DNA from 3 places in the Paenibacillus sp. MER 99-2 genome. Region 3 is predicted to be linked to each of the others. Evidence: predicted binding sites of a transcription regulator. Region 3 holds the regulator's gene; each other region holds the start of a gene.
What was found. The regulator Rex, encoded in region 3, represses fermentation and respiration genes when NADH is low (regulators of the CRP and FNR family bind a similar motif). The targets are predictions, from matches to a motif close to TTGTGAAATATTTCACAA.
Positions count from the first base shown of each region.

Region 1: the regulator Rex is predicted to act here: its motif matches at 3,878-3,895, upstream of M3636_RS16855 (cytochrome ubiquinol oxidase subunit I).
Region 2: the regulator Rex is predicted to act here: its motif matches at 2,103-2,120, upstream of adhE (bifunctional acetaldehyde-CoA/alcohol dehydrogenase).

Region 1 is NZ_JAMAUZ010000003.1:406,015-412,091, forward strand. Features, by position in the region: gene M3636_RS16835 (class I SAM-dependent methyltransferase) at 1-128, opposite strand, end outside; gene M3636_RS16840 (glycosyltransferase family 4 protein) at 125-1,525, opposite strand; gene M3636_RS16845 (glycosyltransferase) at 1,527-2,318, opposite strand; gene M3636_RS16850 (hypothetical protein) at 2,318-3,619, opposite strand; gene M3636_RS16855 (cytochrome ubiquinol oxidase subunit I) at 4,023-5,438, shown strand; gene cydB (cytochrome d ubiquinol oxidase subunit II) at 5,425-6,077, shown strand, end outside.
Region 2 is NZ_JAMAUZ010000001.1:831,307-837,383, reverse strand. Features, by position in the region: gene adhE (bifunctional acetaldehyde-CoA/alcohol dehydrogenase) at 1-2,022, opposite strand, end outside; gene M3636_RS03760 (Crp/Fnr family transcriptional regulator) at 2,449-3,162, shown strand; gene M3636_RS03755 (hypothetical protein) at 3,263-3,976, opposite strand; gene M3636_RS03750 (hypothetical protein) at 4,355-5,086, opposite strand; gene M3636_RS03745 (winged helix-turn-helix transcriptional regulator) at 5,407-5,703, opposite strand; gene M3636_RS03740 (ThuA domain-containing protein) at 6,025-6,077, opposite strand, start outside.
Region 3 is NZ_JAMAUZ010000001.1:1,018,126-1,024,202, forward strand. Features, by position in the region: gene dinG (ATP-dependent DNA helicase DinG) at 1-1,673, shown strand, start outside; gene M3636_RS04675 (redox-sensing transcriptional repressor Rex) at 1,852-2,505, shown strand; gene M3636_RS04680 (amidohydrolase) at 2,492-3,796, shown strand; gene M3636_RS04685 (hypothetical protein) at 3,832-4,359, shown strand; gene M3636_RS04690 (hypothetical protein) at 4,693-5,220, shown strand; gene M3636_RS04695 (AAA family ATPase) at 5,213-6,077, shown strand, end outside.

The DNA of each region.
Region 1 (6,077 bases), on a different contig from region 3:
TCGTATTCATAAGGTCTGCTCCACCATGCCGGATGTAAGGGGAATATCAGTGTATCTGTCTTCGGGTCGCCACGTCGAACATATCTGGATTCCATTAATTCTGTCTGATCCGCTGCATCCATCATCATCGAACCCCTTCCTTCATATCTACGTTAGCAAGAAATGTGCGGAGTACCTCACTCCATTTGTGTTTCCATCGGGATAGGTCATAGGCGAGTGCTGTTTCGCGTGCATAGATTCCAAGCCGTTCCCGCTCGGCTCTGTCTTGGACAAGTCGGACAAGAGCAGCAGTCAGCGCTTCCTGGTTTGGCGGAACGAGCAATCCGTTGAATCCGTCCTGAATTAGATCGTTTAACCCACCCACATTAGAGGCGACCACAGGTAACCCGCAGCTCATCGCTTCCAGGCAGGCATAGGAGGTGCCTTCCGAGAAGATCGTTGGAATGACGGCAATATCCGCGTGATGGTATGCCTCTCGAATATCCCTGAAATCATACGTATGGTGAAATATCCGATCAGCATGTGGGTGTGTACGGTGCCAGTAACGGAAGGAACGGCCTACGGTACTGCCTTCAACCAGTTCTCCGGCGAACTCAATCTCCAGATCAGGAAAGGCTCCGAGTAACTGATCTGCCGCCAGCATCATCGGAATGATGCCGCGTTCCAGGCTGACACGACGAGGATAGAGGATACGTACCGGACGGGAACTGGCATCTTGTTCGTTCAACTTATTCGCTACAGCCAATCCTTCAGGCTGTTCTTCACTTTCTTCATTCTCTTTGTTCTGCACCTGATGCTTCTGTTTAAGCTTGTTCTCAGAAACATCCTCATCCGTATTATGATCTCGATCTAGATCAGGAGATGTTGCATCAGACGTGCTGGAGATGACGATCTGATGGAGACGATCTTCATGATGCTCCAGATCTTCCTTCCACTGGGATAGCCACTGTGCCTCCTGTTCGTGCTGCATCTGACGCCTAGGAGGAGCAGGGGTGAAGTATGCGGTATCGACTGCATTCGGAATTAAAATGAGCTGTGCAGGGTCACTGAACGTGCATGAAGCACGGCAATAAGTCTGAAAATGAGAATCCACAGATACGATATTCAGCAGACCATCGACGGCCTGCTGAATATGCTCGGCAACCTGCTGTTTCGTTTCGAGTGGTAGAGCGGGTCGATCCCAGTTAATCCCGTGGCAGATACCGAGGCTGCCGGGTTTATAAGCGATCGGTTGCCAGATGCAACTAGCATAAATGATAGGACCGCGTGCAGCTTCGGCCATTCGGGTGAAGGCTTCAGGAACATCGTTCATATCATATGGGTAACCGAAGACGTCAATCTGTCCTGTGCGTGTCTGAAAAGCCTCGAAATAGGATAGTTGATGCACTTCGGGAATGTGTCCCATCTCATGTATGACACTGCATAGATCCAAAATATATCGTTCCAGTCCACCCCCGAATACCCGTGCAAACTCTCGGTTGTACCCGTCTGTGAAGCTGTGCGTTAGAATGCTGACTACCCCCATATCACTGCTCCTCCTTCCAAGGAACCAGCCGGGGTTCCGGATCAAGAATAGATTCATAGTGTTCGAGACTGCCCCATTGTCCGTCTGGATCAATGCGCTTGTAACGCAGATATTTACGCACCCGATCTTCCAGACTACCTGCCCAGCCGAGGTGTTGTACTTTTAATTCAGTATTCTTGCCAGGCAAGACCAAGCAGGACAGGGGGAGACGGGGAACATGATGATTCTGCTGTGGGTAGAAGTAGGGATATTCAGGTATATATCGCACAAGTGAGGCTGTGTGCCTCTGATGTAGGTTCCATAGGTCATCCTCTCGATAGTGAGTACGCCCACCCCACATATCGTAGAATCGAAATGCTACCCAGTCCGCATGCTCTTGGTTAATGAGCTGCCGCACGGCTTGTTTGGTTTTTGTACCGTACAACTCATCAGCATCGACAGATAGGAGCCAGTCTGGTGAGGTACTCACAGCTGCATGCCATAGGACATTACGTAGACGCCATTCCTGAGCAAATAACGGTTGTTCAAGCACCTCTAAGCGGACAACCTTGGGATAGGATCGGCAGATATCTGGCGTTCCATCTGTACTGGCATCATCCACGATCACGATCTCATCTACAAAATCACTCAGATTGTGCAGCACTTCCTCCAGATATCGTCCACGTTCGTTTCGAACCTGAAGCATTGCGGTCAGTTTGTTGTTTTGGCTTTTGCGGATACGCCGGATGGTGGCTGGTTCTACTTCGAGGATTGGCTCCCGCATATGCTGTTTGCGTTTTTTCGGGTCAAACATTAGGGCACCTCCCCAAGCAGCTGTTGTATCGCTTGTTCGAGCAGTTCCATTTCGACGATTCGGGCAAGTGCATGTTCATCATCAAGAGCTGATTCCAGAAATAACTTCACTGCTCCATGGCGTTCTCCCCGCAGGGCTAGAGCGGTGCCGGACAATTGGCGATAATCTTGCTGGCTTGCTTGATCCACAATATCTGTGGCATGAACCAGTTTAAGTGCTTCCTCCACACGTCCGGTTTCCTGGAAAATGCGAAACTTCCAGTGCCGAGCCGTTTCTCCGCCGAGCTTATCCAGTACTTTTAAAGCCGTTCCATAATCATCATTCAGACGTAATAGTTCTGCCTGCACGAGCTGATGCTCTCCCGCCTCCAGCCAGCGACATAGCTGCTCATAATGATGCCTTTCCTGATCCGTGGCGGCAGTCGTTCCGTACACATGCAGAGCGTGCTCCACTTCCCCGGCTCTTGCCTGAATGGCAGAGAGGAAACGGTAGTGTGATTGAACACAGTCAGAGCGCCCACATATGATTGCATGGGCAAATGCTTCTTGAACTGTGGCGGCTGCCCGAGAGTCTTCCAATATATATTCATAAGCAGCGAGCAAAAAGGATATTGTCTCATGTGCGCCTGTTTTGTAACGGAGCTTACGATAATAATCCGCTCGTAGCTTACATTGAAGCTGGGTAACCGTATCTGGCGCACTGCTGAGTATCTGTTTGAGTGCATGCAGAAAAAGCATTTCGTAATCCCGTAGCGGAATTTCAAGCTCATCCTTTTGCATCATCCCCGTAGGTGTAGGATCTTCTCCACCAAGCCAGACGGTGCGGACACCTTGAAATACCAGTTTCATATAACGCGTCTCTGAGGACGTACATACCAGATTAGAAATGCCTAACAGCTTGCTAATACAGCTCTCCCAGAGCGGCGAGTCAGCTTCCTCTTGGACAGGTTCTGGCAGGAGCGTTATGAACAGATCAGGCTGAATAGAGGCTACTGCGGTAAGCCAGTACGGATGCGCAACGACTGCAACAGTACGAGGCTGTTGTAGCAGTGCTTCCGCCTCCAGTAAGGATATCAACGTAATCGCTGTGGGTAGATCGTCTGATCGTTCCAGATGGCTAACATAGTAGACTGCCCCTTCAGCAGCCAGTAGTGCAGCAATGTCTGGATAAGGGAAAGTCGACCATCCCCCTTTACGGGGAAATAGAACATAGTGAATTAGAGAGGGGGGCGTCTCCTTATAATTTTGAGTAGTCTCGTTCGGATGAATCTGGCTCTCGCTGGATTGTACAGGTTCTTCCACGGGCTGGATCACCTCACTTTGTTTGCATTTTGACTCGGATAACACGGATAAAATTCATTCGACTCACTCCATATGTAAAGCCTGTTTCGCACAAGGAATAGGTTGCCTGACATTAACATATGGGCATTCCGTCTCAAACATGAGCAACTTCCGTGAATAGACGAAGTTGACAAGCATTCAAAATAACTGGAAACCATATTTTTAAAATTGTACTAATGTGTGACCGTCGTCACATTTTTGTGGATTTTTTGATTAAGTTTGTGATTATTGTCACATGTATAAAATAGGTAATCTGGCACAATACGTTCATCAATGTATTTGGTGGACTGACAGCGAAGGTGCAGCTTCAATACCAAGTACATACATAAATAATGCGAATAGAACAGAAAGAAGGGGTAACGGTATGGATCCGATCATGCTATCGCGAATCCAATATGCGCTCACAACGATCTTCCATTTCTTTTTTGTGCCGCTGTCCATCGGTCTAGTGCTGCTGGTAGCGATCATGGAGACGTTGTACGTCATGAAGGGGAAAGAAATTTACAAAACGATGGCCAAGTTCTGGGGCAAATTGTTCCTGATCAACTTTGCGGTTGGCGTCGTTACAGGTATCCTGCAAGAGTTCCAGTTCGGTATGAACTGGTCGGAGTACTCCCGTTTTGTTGGGGATGTATTCGGTGCGCCACTGGCTGTGGAAGCCTTGCTGGCGTTTTTTATGGAGTCTACCTTTATTGGGCTATGGATATTCGGCTGGGATCGTTTGTCCAAAAAAGTCCATCTGGCCTGCATCTGGCTGGTGTTTGTCGGCACCTTCTTATCAGCGCTGTGGATTCTGGCAGCCAATTCATTCATGCAGCACCCGGTTGGCTTCGAGATTAACAATGGCCGAGCCGAGATGAATGATTTCTTCGCTCTAATTACCAATGGTCAGCTTCTCGTGGAGTTCCCGCATACGATCTTTGGAGCACTAATGACAGGGGCGTTTGTTGTAACAGGAATTAGCGCCTATAAGTTGATGAAAAAGCAGGACGTTGAGATTTTCCGCAAATCATTCAATATCGCGATCATCATTGGTCTTGTATCCTCATTCGGTGTAGCCTTCTCTGGGCACTTCCAGGCACAATACCTGGTAGAGACCCAACCGATGAAAATGGCAGCCAGTGAAGGAACGTGGACAACCACAGAAGACCCTGCACCATGGACGGTGGTTGCCTTCATCGATCCGGATAAGCAGGAGAATTCAGGGGAGGTCAAAATCCCAGGATTGCTGAGTTACCTGTCGTACAGTAAATTTTCGGGCAGCGTCAAGGGGATGAAGGAATTGAATGCAGAATACCAGCAGACCTACGGCCCTGGAGATTACATCCCACCGGTGCGTACGACCTTCTGGAGCTTCCGCATCATGATTGCAGCGGGTGGTTTGATGATTGCACTTGCTCTATACGGTACGTACCTGGCTATGCGCAAGAAGCTGGAAGTGGCGAAGCCGTGGTTTATGCGCCTCATGGTATTTGCCATTTCACTGCCGTTTATCGCCAACACCTCCGGATGGATCATGACCGAGGTAGGTCGACAGCCATGGACGGTATTTGGCTATATGACGACAGAGGCCGGTGTTTCACCGAATGTATCGGCAGGTATGATCTTATTCTCTACCATTGCCTTCACGGCTGCGTACACCGTTCTGGGTATCGTAATGGTTTATCTGTTTGTGCGTGAGATCAAAGCAGGGCCATATGCCGTAGATAAGCCAGAAGATCAGGACGGGTCAGCCGATCCGTTCGGCGTGGAAGGGGGGTATTCCGTTGTCACTAAGTGAGCTGTGGTTTTTGTTGATCGCCGTATTATTTGTGGGGTTCTTTTTCCTTGAAGGATTCGATTTTGGTGTGGGGATGTCATCAGGCATCATCGCTAAGACAGACCGGGAGCGTCGTACACTGATCAATTCGATAGGCCCGTTCTGGGATGGAAATGAGGTGTGGCTGATTACCGCCGGGGGCGCCATGTTTGCGGCTTTCCCGCACTGGTACGCCACGCTGTTCAGTGGTTTCTACCTGCCGCTAGTTGTGGTGCTGTTAGCTCTGATTGGACGCGGGGTGGCATTTGAATTCCGCAGTAAAATGAAACAGCAGCAGTGGCGCAAAACGTGGGATATCATCATCGTTGTATCCAGCGCATTGCTGCCATTCCTGTTTGGCGTTGTGTTTGCAACGCTGATGAAGGGACTGCCGATTGATGGAGAGATGCAGCTTCGTGCAAGTTTTCTAGACATCGTTAATCCATATACGGTTGTGGGCGGGTTAAGTGTGACCTTGCTGTGTCTCGTTCATGGGCTTCTATTTGTCTCACTGCGCACTGTTGGCGAACTAAGAGAGCGTGCTCTCCATACAGCGCGCCAATTGATGCTTCCGCTTGCGGCTATACTTGCCATTTACGCGGTGATGACCTATCTCATGAC
Region 2 (6,077 bases), 190 kb from region 3:
CATAACGGATACATAAGCTTCAATCGCATGTGTCAATACATCCATACCTGTGTCAGCTACAGCTGTTTTTGGCAATGAGTATACAAACTCAGGGTCTACGATCGCTACGTCAGGAGTCAGCTCATAGTCAGCCAGTGGATATTTGGTGTTTCCTAGATTTTTATCCGTGATAACAGCAAATGATGTTACTTCCGATCCTGTGCCCGATGTTGTTGGGATCGCTACAAATTTTGCTTTTACGCCAAGTCTAGGATATTTGTAGATCCGTTTACGGATATCCATGAATTTTTGCTTCAGATCATTAAAGTCTGTGTCTGGATATTCATAGAACAACCACATCGCTTTGGCAGCATCCATTGGTGATCCGCCACCGAGAGCGATAATGCAGTCCGGTTGGAAGCGACGCATCATTTCGGTTCCGCGATCTACAGTCGTTGTGGATGGATCCGGCTCAACATCCGAGAACACTTCAATGGCTACCGGCATTTGGCGTTGACGCAGATAGTGCTCTACCTTTTCCACATAACCCAGCTTCACCATCATGGCATCCGTAATAATTGCAACACGGGTGATATCCGGCATTTTGGCGAGATACTGCGTCGCGCCTTTTTCGAAGTAGACCTTGTTCGGTACTTTGAACCATTGCATATTCACGGTACGGCGAGCCACCCTTTTCACATTGATTAAGTTGACAGCAGTTACGTTCGACGAAGTCGAGTTACGTCCGTATGAACCACATCCCAGTGTGAGCGATGGCATATTCGTGTTGTAGATATCGCCAATTGCTCCGTGTGTGGAAGGTGAGTTGACGATGATCCGTCCTGTTTGCAGGCGATCTGCAAACTTGTTAATCACTTCTTCATTGTTGGAGTGAATAACGGATGAGTGTCCCATTCCGCCAAAAGCAACCACTTCTGCTGCACGTTCAATACCTTCTGCTGCCGTTTTGACTTTGTAACAAGCCAGTACCGGGCTTAATTTTTCCGCAGACAATGGGAATTTGACGCCAACACCCTCAATTTCAGCAACCAGGATTTTGGTGCTTGCTGGAACTTCAATACCGCATAACTGAGCAATCGCTACGGCGGATTGACCTACAATCGCTGGGTTAACTGCACATTTCTCAGCATTGATAGCGCCTGCGGTCAGCTTAGCTGCTTCTTCCTTGTTAACGAAGTAACATCCATTGGCAATCATTTTCTTTTTGACTTGATCGAAGATAGGTTCTTCAATAATGACCGCTTGCTCGGAAGCACAGATCATCCCATTATCAAATGATTTGGACAAAATCAGATCCGTCACTGCCTGATTGATATCCGCACTTTTTTCAATGAAGCAAGGTACGTTACCTGGCCCTACACCCAGTGCTGGTTTACCACAGCTATATGCTGCTCGCACCATGCCTGATCCGCCTGTCGCCAGAATGAGTGCCACATCGTTGTGGTTCATCAGGGCATTGGTGCGATCCATGGATGGATCATCAATCCACTGAATACAGTCGGCTGGAGCACCATGCTTCACTGCGGCTTCAAGCAAGATTTTGGCTGCTTCGCGGCTACAGTTCTGTGCAGAAGGGTGGAAACCGAAGATAATCGGGTTACGAGTCTTGATGGAGATCAGTGCCTTAAACATCGTCGTTGATGTTGGGTTGGTAACCGGCGTAATCCCCATGATGATGCCAACCGGCTCGGCAATTTTCTGGAAGTTCTCATATTCATTATCTTCAATGACACCAACGGTTTTGTCATATTTGATGCTATGGTACACATATTCTGTAGCAAATATATTTTTAGTGATTTTATCTTCGTACACACCGCGGCCGGTTTCTTCCACAGCCATTTTGGCGAGCATCATGTGTTTATCCAGACCTGCAAGCGCCATTGCTTGCACAATTCGATCGATTTGCTGTTGATCCATGGACATGAATGCTGCGTGTGCTTTGTTCGCTTTGTCAATTAATGTTTGAATATACTGACCTGCTGTCGGTTCTTTTGCTGGGGCGACCTCGTTCTTTACAGCCATCTCCCTCATCCTCCTAAAGGTTCGTATTATGTTGTCTCTCTTCTTTACATTCACATCGTATCATGGGACATGATTTAATTATGTGATTTTTTTCACAAAGTATTACGAATTTAAATTTAGATTCTTAATGTCTGCTAACAAGTGCACTGCTACTCCCTTTTTTTACATGGCTCTTTCAGCTCCATACTTGCCCACAAAAAGTGAATTTAATCACAATGTTTGAAATTTCGCCATTTTTGTTCCCTTTCTATCCCCCTCAAACGGTAAGATTAGGTATATACTGAACTTAAAAATTGAACCACCGCAATTTGTACCGTCCTTCCCGGCCGAGATGACCCTGAACGGACGGCACCCGTTTGCGGCGAACCACAAAGGTCATGTAAGCCACATGCAGCCTTTGATTGGAGACAAAGGGGAGATAGACTTATGAGGGACCAACTAGTGATGGAAAAACGCGGGAATACGAACTGTTTCTCGGATGTGAACTTCAACCATTTACTTGTAACGATGAAAGATAGAACCTATCCCGAAGGAACACATCTGTATTGGGAAGGCGATGTCTCTGACAAACTTTATTATATGAAAAGAGGCCGTGCCCAGATTACGAAGTCAACTGATGAAGGTAAAGAATTGATCATGTACATGTATCAATCCGGAGATATGATTGGGCAGGCTGATCCTTTCTTCGGTTCGAAGCATTCCTTCTCGGCAGAAGTGCTGGAAGACAGCGAAATAGGTGTATTGGAGCATAAAGACCTGGAGATGCTGATCTGTCAGCATTGTGACTTTGCCATTGATTTTATGAAATGGATGGGGATTCACCATCGACTCACCCAGACCAAATTCCGTGATCTGATGTTGTACGGCAAACCTGGTGCGCTCTGCTCTACCTTAATTCGTTTGTCTAATTCTTATGGTGAACCACACGGCGATCATATGATCATCCACAAAAAAATTACGCATACGGATCTGTCCAATATGATTGGTGCTACCCGTGAGAGTGTAAACCGTATGTTAAGTGATCTACGTAAAAAAGACGCGATCGAATATGATAATGGCATGATCGTTATCAAAGATCTGAAAATGCTGCAAGGCATCTGTCACTGTGAACTATGCCCTAGCGAGATCTGCCGGATCTAAGATAGTTATTCATTATTCGCTTACAATAATCCTAAGTAGCAATATGTAAATAACAAAAAAGGCCCAATCTTCTCACTGTAGAAGATGGGCCTTTTGATATTTAGGATGTCGTCGTTAATTCAAGTTTAATCGCGTCACGTGGACTCAGCTTCATATCCAAGCCGTTATCCATTAATTCCTTATCATTCACCTTAATAACCCAACGTTGATTCATTCGTGGGATGACATTTTCAACAGCAACCACATATTTGTTATTCTCAGACATTCTCACAACGCCGCTGGACTTTAATACATCACGAACGGTGCACTCCTGAATATACACACCAGCATATTGCCGATTAAGATTTGGCATAATGTTGCCGCCGCTCACTTTGAGTAAGGTCGTCTGATACGCTACGCCTTCTCCTGAACTGTCAGCGGCTTTGACATATATTATCACTTCATCTTTGGCATGAAGCTCCATATTCCAATCTTCTGGATCAATATCTTTGCCATTCAATTTGACAGCCCAGATTAACGAGGAATCGAGCGAGACCTCTCCGACGGATTGAATTCGTTTTCCATCAGCCGTGAAATCAACAAGCCCACTGTTCGTTAGCGCCTTCTTAAGCGTTAATCCTTCGCTAAAGTCCCGTTTGATCGACTTAGTTGCATCTGGTAAAAAGGTACTGCCATCTATGGCAACCGTAATAGAATTCGTGGATTCGGTTTCCTGCACCACTGGCTGCTCCGAAGGCCGCGTCTCTGTACATCCGCTGAGAATAACTAAAATAAGTAGGCATATGCCTATGAAACCGGGGATTTTCTTATTCATGTAGGTAACACCACCCTGCGTAAAATCATTCACCCTGTTGTCCATACCCTCTATTATGGCACAGAATCCCGTTAAAAAAAGTGTCAATGCCGTTACTTTTATTGGATAGCATGTGTAGGAAATGGAACGTTTAGACATTTGTCTGCTGTGATCTGACCCAGTTTATAAGAGAATAACTATCGTCGTATTTTCACAGAAGACAGACCGCGTTTAATTGTATTTTTCATGCGATACTGCCTTGGTTCCTCTCCGCTGGAAACTTTACATTCTATTATCTTAACAAAAAGACGCTACAATTCACATCTCAGTGAAATGTAACGCCTCTTAATATAAAGTGATTAGTACTTCCAATCACCACAAGTTTATCGTTATTTACCTTTACTGAACGCAGGCTTGCATATACGTTCTGCCTCCGTCTCCATCTTTTAGATACGGATTCAGCCCAGAGAACTGTTCCCCGGAAACATATACACCTGTAAGTAGTCGTCCCTCTAACATCTCGCCATCCAGCTGCACACATAAAGAAGGTGCTGTCACATATTCCTGATACAACGGAATCTGACCATAAGGACGATGGACTTTGAACAATTTGCCTTGCTCATTGAGTGGACGCTCTGAGAAGTAGGTAGGCACGATGTAGCGTGCAATGGTATCCAATTCATCTGCTGTGTAGAATGCTTCATCACCAAGCCATGGGGCAAACATCCGAATCTTCTCATATTGAGCCCACACAATCGCTTGAATCAGCATTTCCGGCTTGAACACATGTCCTTCCCCATTCGCTGTAGATGATGAGCCACGAAGGAAGGCGTCTGCATGTAATGGCATAATCTGATCTTCATTATGTCTCAGTTCGCATCCTATGCATTTCCAGCCTCTAGAAGTCTGAATCCATTTTTGCAGCACAATCGGAGCTAAACCTGAGCCCTTGCTGCGATCCAACCGATGCTTATCGGAATCTTGATTCCTAACCGATTGAGAATACGAATTGCGAACAAATAGCTCTGCTGCTTTCTTATAAATCAAATGTACCTGAATGGATGCGTTCTCAAGTTCTACGATATCTTGTTTGCCGTAGCGTACTTCACGGGATAAGCTTTCTTCTCTCATGACAAGTGGCCTCCTCGCTCCGACCGTATACGGCCATAGTTGTAAGGAATAGACGTTGTTCTTGATCTTACAATTATACTACAACTCGTGACAACATGTGCAGAACACACAAGAATTATGTCAGGGATTCCATTATCTATATCATACATAGTTAAGACCCATAACATACCTACATTGAACGATGAGGGTACGAACCGATGAAGTTTTGCTCTACATGCTTTCTTGGTATCTTAAAACAAAAAGCTCTCGATTTCCAGTGAAATCAAGAGCTTCTGTCCATTACCTGCTTCAAAATTAGGGTTCATATTGAAATACATCAATTAGTCAACCCAATGCTCCGCCCAGTCCTGAATTTGATTCATAACCGGCTGGAGCGCCTTGCCTTTCTCTGTCAACTCGTATTCAATACGAACCGGCGTCTCTGGATACACATGACGGATTAGAATGCCTTCACTTTCCAGATCCTTCATCCGCTCGGATAACATCTTGTCACTCATTGATGGAATGAGGTTGGAAATATCCTTAAATCGCTTAGACCCACTCATCAACGTTTGAATAATCAGCCCGTTCCAACGTTTACCCAAAAAGGAAAACGCGGTTTCAAAACGCGGACACATCCGCAAATCTTGGCCTTCCACATTAATCACCTCTTTAGAGATCACTACACTTACGTTTTGTTAGTATATTTCATAATAACATATTTGAGAGCTAAAGGAAACGTCTCCCGCTAAAAACTTTCAATTGGATAAACCGGTTTCATCTTCTTTGATGATATTACACAGTATACCATTACATGGGGCTGAAGAACCATGGGAAATATCGTCTCACGTTCTTACAGCTAAATTACCCAAAAAGAACCCTACTGCCACAGTCATACAGACTTGGAGAAGGGTTCTTCGGTATAATGCTACATTTATCCATTCACGAGAGATTGCGGCTTAGACCAGCACGCCACCAAATGGTCTTACAGGTTCGCTCTTACCGAATTCCG
Region 3 (6,077 bases):
ATGAGGAATTGAACCTGAGTGCGCGTGGTGGGGACTTCTGGGAGACGGTGCAGAGCGAATCTGAGTCCTGTCTTGGACGATCTTGTCCTTGGTTCCGCAAATGTTTCTATCACCGGGCGAAGCATGAAGCAGGATTGTCAGATATCGTAATCACGAATCATTCCAAATTGTTTACCGATGTAAAAGCAAGCCATCAGCTTCTTCCTGCATATGAAAGTCTTGTTATTGATGAGGCTCATCATCTGGAGGACGTAGCGGGTAAGCATTTAGGCTTGCATATGAAATATTTCACGATGGTTCATACGCTTACACGTCTGTTTAAAGATAGCCGTAATGGTCAGTTGCCTATGCTTCGATCCCAGCTATCGAATCACGAAAAATCAGTACAGTGGGGCTCAGCTATTGATCAGATGTTCCCGCTTGCTGTTGAAGTCAAGGACATGTGGGACAGATTAAGTGAGTCTTTATTCAATCTTCTTCCTGAGCGCAGTGATGCTTCTCCAGGGGAGACGGGTCAATTCTCTCTTCGATTGAAGCCGTCAATGAAACCGGATAAGTGGAAGGCGCTACAAGAGGATGAGAATCAAATATACGTAACGTTGGGTGACTTGATTCGCAAGGGCGATAAGCTGTTACTTGAGGTGAAGGAAGAACAAGATGATTATCAATCCGATAGTTTGATTACGGATATTACAGGTCTTCTGAAGGATCTTGCCTTACTCAAAGAAAATCTACGCTTCTTCATGCGAATGGATGATGCCAACACGGTATATTGGATGGAAGCAAGTGGACAATTCCGTAGCAAATCGCTACAGCTCTATGCGGTTCCTGTAGATGTCAGCGCACAACTGAAGGAATTGTTTTTTGACAAAAAGAAAAGCGTTGTTCTGACATCCGCTACCCTTTCTGTAGATAAGTCATTCCAATTTATGATTGAGCAACTAGGCTTGCAGGAAGCAGCAGACCATAACCGCCTACTTACGTCCTTGCTACCGTCCCCGTTCCGTTATCGGGATCAGGCACTGCTTGTCATTCCGCGTGACTTCCCAAGTGTAAAAGGCAGCGTAGGGGATGCACACTTTGTTGATATGTTGGTGCATTCATTAGCCGAAACCGCCATTGCCACTCGTGGACGGATGATGGTACTCTTCACGTCGTATCGGATGCTGAGACAGGTGTATGACCCACTGAAAGAGGCGTTGGCAGGTAACGATATCTCTCTGCTCGGTCAAGGGGTGGATAGTGGTAGTCGTTCTAAGCTTACACGCCGCTTCCAAGACGCAAAGGCTACTGTGCTTTTGGGTACGAGCAGCTTCTGGGAAGGCGTGGACATTCCGGGGGATGCACTCACTTGTCTGGCTATTGTTAGATTGCCGTTCCAGCCGCCTAATCATCCACTTCTGGAAGCGAAAAGCGAGCTGTTGCAACAACAGAAGAAAAATCCATTTATGAAGTTATCTGTGCCACAGGCTGTTATTCGTTTCAAGCAAGGCTTCGGAAGACTTGTACGCACAGCGAAGGACAGAGGCATCGTTATTGTATACGATACACGGGTTATCGAAGCATATTATGGGAAGTATTTCTTATATTCATTACCAGGTCCCAAAATGGAGCATATGCTCACCGAACAGATGGTTCCACGAATTCGTGAGTGGTTAGACCAAACCTACTGAAGAAGCATCGGAATAGTGCTATACGCACAAGCATTGCACCATGAATGCAATTAGTTGTAAAATTTATTAGATTCAATCATTGAGGCATCCTGTCCAGGTAAAACGTGAATTATTGGGATGCAGGGTGCCTCCTATTTAATCTATCTACAGGGTCACATTGGTAAAGGGGAGTAAACGAATGAAATCAGATAAAATATCAGAAGCTGTAGTGCGGCGTTTGCCAGTTTACTTGCGTTATTTGAGTGAATTGAGTCAACGCGAGGTTACTACGGTTTCTTCTCAAGAACTAGGACTGCGCTTGGATCTTAATCCAGCTCAGATTCGGAAGGATCTAGCCTACTTTGGTGATTTTGGTCGCAAAGGCATTGGTTACGACGTTTCCTACTTGATTGAGAAGATTCGTCATATTTTGAAGATCGACCAGCAAATCAACGTGGCATTGGTTGGTGCGGGTAACCTTGGACACGCCTTGTCCAATTACAATGCATATTTAAAAGACAACATGAAGATTGTTGCCGTGTTTGATGCTTACGGTCCCAAAATCGGTACTCAAATTAATAGCCTGAAAGTACAACCGATGAATGAATTATCAGAGTCTGTCCAAAAGGATAATATTCGAATCGGCATTATTACAGTTCCAGATACAGAAGCTCAAAATGTAGCTGATCAACTGGTTGAATCGGGTATCGAGGCTATACTTAATTTTGCACCAACGATTTTGAAAACGCCGCCGCATATTCGCATCCATCATGCTGATTTTACGACGGATCTGCTCAGCCTTGCTTATTACCTGGAGAATGGAAAGGACGACGAGGAAGATGACAACAAATAAATGGGTTATTCATAACGGCAAATTTGCCGTAAACAGTGGTCTGGACTGGAAAGTCGTTCAAGGCTACATGGTTGTGGAAAATGATAAGATTGTGCATATTGGTGAGACGTTGCCGGAAGGGGACGAAAGTCTGCCTAAAGTGGATGGAAAAGGACTTTTTTTCCTACCGGGTCTGATCAATACGCATGGTCACGCAGCTATGTCTTTACTTAGAGGACATGGTGATGATCTAGCTCTGCAAGTATGGCTGCAAGAGAAAATGTGGCCTATGGAAGCAAAAATGACAGCTGAAGATGTGTACTGGGGATCATCCCTATCCGTGTTAGAGATGCTTAAAGGTGGGACTACGGCTTTCCTCGATATGTATGATCATATGGATCAAGTGGCTAAAGTGGTAGAACAATCCGGGATTCGTGCTTCCCTGGCTCGCGGTGTTATTGGCCTGTGTTCAGAAGAAGAGCAGATGCGTAAGCTGGAAGAGTCGGCTGCATTTGCCCGTGAATGGCATGGACAAGCGGATGGCCGCATCACCACAGTAATCTCTCCACACGCTCCGTATACTTGTCCGCCGGATTACATAGAGAAGCTTGTACAAGTTGCACATGACTTGAATTTGCCTCTGCATACACACATGTCAGAGACGATCCGAGAAGTGGAGCAAAATGTAACGGATTATGGACTTCGTCCTGTAGCTCATTTGGAAAAACTGGGATTCTTCTCCCGTCCTTCCCTTGTCGCTCATGCCGTACATCTGAATGATGAGGAAATTGAAATTTTGGCTCGAAATCATGTCGCAGTCTCCCATAATCCAGGTAGTAACTTGAAGCTTGCCTCGGGTGTCGCTCGTGTACCGGATCTTCTGAAAGCCGGTGTGATGGTATCCCTAGGAACTGATGGGCCTGCAAGCAACAACAACTTGGATATGTTCGAAGAGATGAGACTGGCAGCACTTATTCATAAAGGGGTATCGGGTGATCCAACGGCTGTACCAGCTGGAGAAGCTCTTTTGTTAGGAACAGCTTATGGCGCTAAGTCTATTTTCTTAGATGACACGGGTCTATTAGAAGTAGGGATGAAGGCAGATTTTATCGCTCTCAACATTGAGCAGGCTCATTTCTATCCGCACACCGATCTAATCTCACATTCTATCTATTCGGCTTCAGCGAAAGACGTGGAGCATGTGTGGGTGGATGGTAAACAAGTAGTTAAACATGGCGAATGTCTCACGATGGACGAAGAGCGCATCTTGCGTGAATCTCAATTGGCATTTGATGGTCTGCTTGCTCGTTAATCATGCAGCGTCTTAGAGGAAAGGAAGTTCGGCTTTTGAAGAGAAAAAAGAAGTGGATCTGGATATCGTTGCTGGTTCTGGTTCTGCTCCTGTTTGGACTTCAACGTTATTATGTCTATGTCACTCAGGATCAGCGCAATGAAGAAGCTATGGCTATTGAAGCTGCACAGCAGCAAGATATTACATTCACTCAAGACATGCGAAAGTATGTCTGGGGCGGTAAAGAGGGCGCAGACAACATCTATTGGACCTTTGTCGGTAAAAATAAGGACAACCAGGATGTTCTCGTATGGGTGAAATTCGATAATACAAACAAACCGGTAACAGGCTCTAATGCAGTGCACAGCGAACTGATTCAGAATGGCATGTCTGAAACCCAGATTCGCAATCGCTTTAGCTCGGAGGTACCAGGTGGAGAAATTAAGCGCATTATGCCTGGTGTCGTGAATGGAATCTATGTATGGCAAGTATATTACAATGATGATACACACAATTATTATCGTTTCTATCGGTTTAGCAATGGGGAGCAGGTAGATTTAGTCTACACATTACCAAACAGCTAGGCTAGAGTAGGAAGCATGCTTACTCAAAAGTTATGAATGGAGTCAAAATCGTTTCGCAAAATAAAACACCAAAGCACTGGCAGGCAAGTTTATACTGCTCAGGAGCTTTGGTGTTTTATTGTTTCTATTTGGATTTGAATAGTTAAAATTAATAATTTATTCATATTTTAGCCTTCGAAATTGTATATACGATGTGATATACTCAGATATGTATTCAACATTACATGATGAATAAACAAATAAATCCTGTTAAGTACGTCACAGGACTTCGGTTACAAAATCTATTCATGCCTACAGACTATAGGATAGGCCAAATTTGGGAGGGAAACTCATTTGAAGCTAAAAGTATTACCGATTGCTTTAACTGCCGTCATTTCTGCCGTCCTGTTGTTTGGAGGTTGGTTTGTGTATCGCCAAGTGGCCATGCAGAATCCGATTCAAAAAATCGTTACCCAGTATGATGGAGTAAATGATGTTCAATTAACTATTAACCGCAATAGTGTGCAATTGAAACTTGATCTTGAACCAGACGTTGATTTGGGCAGATTAGTTCAATATATTCATAAAGAAGGACAGACCCTGATCGGCAATCGCGCTCTGCAACTTGATGTTGTTGATCATTCGAACGAAGCATTGGAAAACTGGTGGGGCGATGCGATGTTTACTGTAGCTCAAGCGATGGAAAACAAACAATATACTGAAATTACACCGACCTTATCTAAGATGGCTACGAATGGAATTAAAGTAAATACCGCAATGGATGATAACAACGTATACGTCAGTCTACGTGATGGAGATGCGAGCAAGTTTATTATTCTACCACGTGTGCCAGGACAGATAGGAGTGTGGCCAAATGCCTAAGTGGACTAAAGAAATTTTAATTGGATTTGTACCTGTGCTAATTATCTTTCTTGCTTTTGTGGGTGTAAATATCGTTCCAATTCTGATTGCTGTATTGCTGGTCGGAGGATTGCTGTTCATGATGCAGATGCGTGGTGGCATTACCGTTGGAGCAAGTCAAGAACGTAAACGGAAGAAAAAAGGACCGTCTAAGCTGACATTTGAAGAAATTGGTGGTCAGGACAGTGCCAAGCAGGAGCTGCGAGAAGCGCTAGATTTTCTTATTCGCCATGAAGAAATTCAAAAATTCGGGATTCGCCCGCTGAAAGGTATTTTGCTCACAGGGCCTCCGGGAACAGGTAAAACTTTGATGGCCAAAGCAGCAGCTCATTACACAAATTCCGTGTTTGTCGCTGCATCAGGAAGTGAATTTGTGGAAATGTACGTCGGTGTCGGTGCAGGTAGAATTCGTGATTTGTTCCGTGACGCAAGAACACGTGCAACGAAGGAAAATAAAGAAAATGCCATTATCTTTATCGATGAAATTGATGTCATTGGTGGTAAGCGTGAAGGTGGACAACAACGCGAATACGATCAGACGTTGAATCAACTACTGACTGAAATGGACGGGATCTATTCATCGGAAACACCTCGTATCCTTGTAATTGCTGCGACGAACCGTAAAGAGATGCTGGACAGTGCTCTGACTCGCCCAGGACGTTTTGACCGTCATATTCAGGTGGATATGCCTGATAAGAAGGGGAGAAAGCACATCTTGGAGCTACACGCGGTCAATAAGCCTCTCATGACAGATGTGAGCCTTGAGAAGACGGCAGAAGAGTCTTATGGGTTCTCCGGTGCACAATTGGAAAGTGTCA